Linked DNA regions of Luteipulveratus mongoliensis. The protein of the gene in region 1 interacts with the protein of each later gene in a pairwise test. Links are inferred from orthologs where the notes say so. Each region holds a gene or a part of one and is shown on either strand. Other genes may lie near its edges. The genes, in order: eno and rpe.

Evidence for each region.
Region 2: the proteins of eno (region 1) and rpe interact in binary tests that used the Escherichia coli proteins (3 or more experiments, as listed by UniProt). The link is inferred for Luteipulveratus mongoliensis from one-to-one orthologs.

The regions. Positions count from the first base shown.
Region 1 is NZ_CP011112.1:1,843,857-1,847,090, reverse strand. The notes cover bases 138-3,056. They hold eno (phosphopyruvate hydratase), read right to left. Parts: upstream 2,278-3,056; coding sequence 997-2,277; downstream 138-996. Other genes in these bases: VV02_RS08800 (hypothetical protein), read left to right, coding at 2,454-3,047; VV02_RS08810 (FtsB family cell division protein), read right to left, coding at 425-811; VV02_RS08815 (DUF501 domain-containing protein), read right to left, coding at 138-428. Also shown: more of VV02_RS08815, read right to left, coding at 1-137; VV02_RS08795 (DUF2461 domain-containing protein), read left to right, coding at 3,203-3,234. UniProt on the Escherichia coli protein: Catalyzes the reversible conversion of 2-phosphoglycerate (2-PG) into phosphoenolpyruvate (PEP). It is essential for the degradation of carbohydrates via glycolysis.
Region 2 is NZ_CP011112.1:2,936,269-2,939,390, reverse strand. The notes cover bases 260-3,066. They hold rpe (ribulose-phosphate 3-epimerase), read right to left. Parts: upstream 2,088-3,066; coding sequence 1,431-2,087; downstream 260-1,430. Other genes in these bases: VV02_RS14000 (RsmB/NOP family class I SAM-dependent RNA methyltransferase), read right to left, coding at 2,107-3,066; ribD (bifunctional diaminohydroxyphosphoribosylaminopyrimidine deaminase/5-amino-6-(5-phosphoribosylamino)uracil reductase RibD), read right to left, coding at 260-1,072. Outside these bases: VV02_RS14015 (riboflavin synthase), read right to left, coding at 1-38; more of ribD, read right to left, coding at 38-259; more of VV02_RS14000, read right to left, coding at 3,067-3,122. UniProt on the Escherichia coli protein: Catalyzes the reversible epimerization of D-ribulose 5-phosphate to D-xylulose 5-phosphate.

The DNA.
Region 1 (3,234 bases):
ATGCCGGGGCCGACCGCGAGCGAGTGCGCGACCAGGACGTGCAGGCACTTCACGCGGGTCGGCATGCCACCTGCGGAGATGCCATCGATCTCGGGCACGGGCTCACCGAGCTCCCCGCGTCGCCTCAGATAGTCCTCGTGCGCGGCCCGATAAGCTTCTGCCAGAACGGGATCCGCCTGCAGTCGCTCGGACATCTCCTTCATCATGCCGGAGGCTTCGAGTGTGCTGATGGCGCCCGTGAGCCGAGGGCAGGTCGCGTAGAAGGAGGTCGGGAACGGCGTGCCGTCGGGCAGCCGCGGCAGGGTGCGTACGACGGTGGGGCAGCCGCACGCGCAGCGGTGGGCGATGGCGACGATGCCGCGTGGGGGTCGGCCGAGCTGGTGCTCGATCCAGTCGAGGTCGGTGCGCGCGATGGTTGGGTCGTTCACTTGGTCTGAGCTGTCCCGCCTGAACGCTTGACCGACTCCCACACCTGGCCGTACCAGGGGCGGTCGTCGTGCGCCTTGTCATGAGGTACGCCGGTGGTCTGCGCGGGCGCCTCGTGCGCGGTGCCCTTGTCGTCGATCAGGATGTACGCGCGCTCACCGGGCTTGGCGAAGCCGAGCCGCTGGCGAGCCTGCTGCTGGACGTAGGTCGGGTTGGCCCAACGGTCACGGTCGCGCTGGAGGCCGGTCACGGACTGCTGCTGCGCGGTGACCTTGTCGTTGAGCGCGTTGATCTGCGAACGCTGGTGCAGGTAGTTGCGCAGCGTCGGAATGATCAGCACCGCCAGGAACACGAACATCAAACCGAGCGTCACCATGCGGCGCATGGACCGAGGCCGACGCCGACCAGCGGGCTTGGGCGGGACCGCCGACGCGGACCGCACCGATGGTCGTGACGTCCCCCGGGCCGGCGCCGACGTCGTACGACCGCGGCCGGTTCGCACTGCGGGGCGGGACCCCGCAGCGGGACGTGGCTTGGTCGCCTTCGCCGGACGCCGGTCGCGTGCCATGGTCAGGCCTTGAACCTCGGGAAGGCGCCGGAGCCGGCATAGACCGCGGCGTCATCCAGCTCCTCCTCGATGCGCAGGAGCTGGTTGTACTTGGCGACACGGTCCGAACGAGCCGGTGCGCCGGTCTTGATCTGACCGCAGTTGGTGGCCACTGCCAGGTCGGCGATCGTGGTGTCCTCGGTCTCGCCGGAGCGGTGGGACATCATGCTGGTGTAGCCGTTGCGGGCGGCCAGCGAGACCGCGTCGAGCGTCTCGGACAGCGTGCCGATCTGGTTGACCTTGACCAGCAGCGAGTTGGCCGTGTCGTTGTCGATGCCGCGCTGCAGTCGCGTCGGGTTGGTGACGAACAGGTCGTCGCCGACGATCTGCACCTTGTCACCGAGCTCGGCCGTCAGGGCCTTCCAGCCGTCCCAGTCCTCCTCGTCCAGCGGGTCCTCGATGGACACCAGCGGGTAGGACGCGACGAGGTCGGCGTAGTAGGCAATGAGCTCCTTGGAGGAGATGTCCTTGCCCTCGAAGGTGTATTTGCCCTTGTCGTGGAACTCGCTGGCCGCGACGTCGAGCGCGAGCGCGACATCCTTGCCGGGCGTGAAGCCGGCCTTCGTGATGGCCTCGAGGATCAGGTCGAGCGCCGCGCGGTTGGACTCGAGGTTGGGCGCGAAACCACCCTCGTCGCCAAGGCCGGTCGACAGGCCCTTCTCCTTGAGCACGCCCTTGAGCGCGTGGTAGACCTCAGCGCCCCAGCGCAGCGCCTCACGGAAGCTCTCCGCGCCGATCGGCGCGATCATGAACTCCTGGATGTCGACGTTGGAGTCGGCGTGCGCCCCACCATTGAGGATGTTGAGCATCGGCACCGGGAGCACATGCGCGTTGGGTCCGCCGACGTAGCGGAACAGCGGCAGGTCAGCGGAGTCCGCGGCTGCCTTGGCGACGGCGAGCGAGACGCCGAGGATGGCGTTCGCACCGAGCGTGCCCTTGTTGTCCGTGCCGTCGATGTTGTTCATCTCGGCGTCGATGAGGCGCTGCTCGCTGGCCTCGTAGCCGAGCAGGTGAGGGGCGATCTGCTCCATGACGGCGTCGACGGCGTCCTCGACGCCCTTGCCGCCGTAGCGCTTCTTGTCGCCGTCCCGGCGCTCGACCGCCTCGAACTGACCGGTGGACGCGCCGCTCGGCACTGCCGCACGACCGACCGTGCCGTCGTCGAGGGCCACCTCCACCTCAACGGTGGGGTTGCCGCGAGAGTCCAGGATCTCGCGAGCGCCGATTGCTTCGATGGTGGCCACAGATGTTCTCCTGCGTGCGTGAAAAGGGCGGTCACGGACGCCTGGGGCGTCCTCGCCGAGCGTAGCCCTTGGGCGCCACGGGTCTGCGGACCGACCCGCTACTGGACAGTCACCTACGCTCGGGAGGAGTGAGGCGACCCCATGCCAGCACGGACACCGGGTGGAAAACTTTGTCCATGACACAACGGATGCTGGAGGCGTTCCCAGGGGCGCTGGAGACATCCGTTCGCATGGCAGCGGTCGGTCTTGGCCCAGAGGACCATCCGACCTCGAGCAGCCTGATCCACGAGAGCTACCAGCACAGCTGGGGCTCACTTCTGCTGGGCGGCGAGACCCTCGCGATTCCCTATCGGCACTACCAAGCACCCGGCGCATGCCTAGAGGACCTTCAGGCAGAACACGTCCGCCAGGCATGGCTGACGAGATCGCACGACGGCCGCGTCCGCGAGCACGCTCTGACGACGCTCTTAGCCACGCCTGCTCCGTGGCACGTCCCGTTCGTCGTCCAGCTGTGTGGCGAGTACGTCGTCGAGATCGGCGCGCTGGTACAGGAATTCGCCACCTGCCTTGCTCGGCAGCCCGACCAGATCATCGCGTCCTACAGGGATTTCTGGATCTGGAATCCTCGGTACATCGAGCTCACTCATGCACGCGCCGCCAGCTACTGGGCTGCCTACTACCGAAGGAAGTCGTCCTTCACGCTCTATCCGCCCAACGCCGCCCTGCGTCAGATCGAGGCGGTCATCGGTGGTCGACGGGGTCGTCCGTGATGGGGCTAGATGAGCGAGCCGTTCTGAGTCCTGATGACGACTCAGTGGACCGCGCCGGACGCGCACTCCACTCGCAGGGCTGGTGCAAGGTGTTCCCCCTCGACGAAATGCACAGTCGATCGCGACCCGAAGGACGGCAGCCATAGGCTTCAAGCGTGACTTTTGCTGGATTCCCCGAGGCTGCCTT
Region 2 (3,122 bases), 1.1 Mb from region 1 along the record:
TCCACGGCGCCGAGCTCCTCAACGATCCCGGTGAACATCACAGATCTCCTTCGACAGGTCTCGGCCGCAGGCGCAGCCGGACGTCTTGGCCGAGCTGCTCGATATCGAGCAGCTCGAGATGGTGGGCGGCCGACAGGGTCGGCACGCCGAGTGAGGCGACCAGCGACGGGCCGTCGCCGAGCAGGGTGGGAGCGACGTAGACAAGCGCCTCATCGACCAGGCCAGCGCGCAGGAAGGCAGCCGCGACGGTCGGGCCGCCTTCGAGCCACAGGTGACGAATCCCCTTGTCCTGCAACGTCTTCAGTACGACCTCGGCCGAGTGAGTGCGCGCGTGCCAGACCTCGCCCGGCCCGTTGACGCGCGCGTCCGCGGGGACGTCACGCTCGCCCATGACGACTCGGAGCGGCTGCACTCCGACTGGGCGGTCCTCGGCGTCGCGCACGGTCAGAGAGGGGTCGTCCGTCAGCACGGTGCCGGTGCCGACCAGGATCGCCCCGGCCGTGGCACGACGGCGGTGCACGTCCGCGCGCGCCCCCGCGCTGGTGATCCAGCGACTGGTGCCGTCGAGTGCGGCGACGCGACCGTCAAGGGTTGAGCCGACCTTCCACGTCACGAAAGGGCGACCGTGGACAGCGCTGAACGCCCACGGCCGGTTCAGATCCTCGGCACCGGTCCCGCTCACCGGTCCGGTGACATCAATCCCCTGTGAGCGCAGGAGTTCGGCTCCCCCGCCGGCCACAGGGCTCGGGTCGGCCTGGGCAAAGACCACCCGACGTACACCGGCTGCCAGGAGCGCCCGGGTGCACGGCGGCGTACGGCCCTCGTGGGAGCAGGGCTCAAGGCTGACGTACGCCGTCCCACCGGATGCACGATCGCCGGCGGCTTGTAGCGCGACGACCTCGGCATGCGGCGTACCGGCTCCGTGGTGCCAGCCCTCGCCGACCACCTCGCCCTGCGCGCTGAGGATCACGGCACCGACTCGGGGGTTCGGATCGGCGAGGCGACCCTGAGCGGCGAGCTCCACGGCACGCGAGAGCAGCGCAGCATCCTGCTGCGTCAGGCCTACGGTCATGGCCCACTCCCTCTCGCTCGCGACGGCGAGCTCCGGGGTGGACTGGTGACGTCAAAGGGTCGACAAGGCTCGACCCAGTGAGCGGCCCTCGCCGAAGCGGGACCGGACATCACCGGCAAGCGGTCGCCAAAGAGCAACCGCCACGTGCGCCTCCCATCCGGACTTTCACCGTCGGTCCTGGAGTTCCACCAGGTCAACCGACCACCCGAAGGTGGCCGGGTCGCGGACTATCACCGCCGGCTCGGAATTACACCGACCCCGGAGCACGTACTGCTACCCATAAGTATGCACCACGACGATCATCACGGCACTTCGTGTATCCCCGTGGACGAGATGGCAGGCCGATCGTCGGGTGGATTCAGTGGGTGTGCTGGGAGGCGAGCTCGCGCAGCTCCCCGATGGCGTTCGCCGCGTCGTCGGCGCCGTAGACCGCCGAACCCGCGACGAACACATCGGCGCCCGCCTCAGCACACTGCTCGATGGTCTTGGCCGAGACTCCCCCATCGACCTGCACCCAGATCTCACCGCCGTGACGCTGCACGGCGTCGCGGACCTGCCGCACCTTGGGCATCTGATCTGCCATGAAGGACTGCCCGCCAAAACCTGGCTCGACCGTCATCACGAGCACCATGTCGAGCTCGGGCAGCAGGTCCTCGTAAGGCGCGAACTCCGTCTTGGGCTTCAGCGCCATGGCCGCTCGGGCGCCGGCCGCCCGCAGCGAACGCGCAAGCGCCACAGGGTTTTTCGCCGCCTCGATGTGAAAGGTCACGGACTTGGCACCGGCCTCGGCGTACGACGGTGCCCACCGGTCAGGGTCATCGATCATCAGGTGACAGTCGAGTGGGATCGGGCTGACCTTCTGCAACGCTTCGACCACCGGCAGGCCCAGCGTCAGGTTGGGCACGAAGTGGCCGTCCATGACGTCGACATGGGCCCAGTCCGCATTGGAGATGCGGTCGAGCTCGCGCTCGAGGTTGGCGAAGTCAGCGGACAGGATGCTCGGCGAGATCTGCAACGGAGGGTCCCTTGGGGTGTCAGCGGGGCTGCTTGCGAAGCAGCGCGAAGTACATGGCGTCGGTGCCGTGGATGTGCGGCCACAGCTGGACGGTCGGGCCGTCGCCCAACCTGTCGATCGGCGCGCCCTCTGCGTCGATGAACAGGGGCCGCGCGTCCTCGAGCACGACATCGGTGCGGTCGCCCACGATGTCGTCCACAACCAGTTGCGTCTCGGCCACATGAGGGCTGCACGTCGCGTAGCCGATCACGCCTCCCGGGCGCGTCGCCTCGATGCCCGAGACGAGCAGCTCGCGCTGGAGGGCCGACAGCTGAGGGACGTCGGACGCCTGTCGGCGCCAGCGTGACTCGGGGCGTCGGCGCAGCGCTCCGAGGCCGGTGCACGGCGCGTCCACCAGCACACGGTCGTACGTGTCGGGCTCCTCCGCGCCGAGGTCGCGACCATCGCCGGTCCCGACCATCACCTCGACGTCCGCATCGAGAGCCGCACGCAGCGTCTTGCGCACCAGCTCGGTGCGGTGCTCGCTGACCTCGTTGGCGAACAGCACGGCACCGCGCTGCGCGGCGAGCGTCGCGAGGAGAGCTGCCTTGCCTCCGGGCCCGGCGCACAGGTCGAGCCACTGCTCACCGTCCGGGTTGGGGTTCTGCACGGTTGCCGCGGCGAGCGCCAGGGCGAGCAGCTGGGAGCCCTCGTCCTGCACGGCCGCACGCGTCTGGCGGACGGCGGCGATCGCGGCCGGGTCGCCCGACTCCATGATCGCGGCCAACGGCGACAACGAGGACGCCTCTGCGCCCGCCTCGACGAGCTCTTCAACGGTCGCAAGACCAGGACGAGCCACGAGCGACACGCGTGCCGGGTCGTTGTCCGCGGCAAGCAGGCGCTCGAGGTCACCGTCAACCGTCTCGTCGGTGGATGCGCCGTGCGCGACCAGCGCCGCGCGCAGGGCACGCACCACCCAGCCCGGATGGGAGTACTCCACCGAAAGGGCATCGACCCGATCCCGGCCTGCGGTCACCTCGGTGACCCACTCCTCGC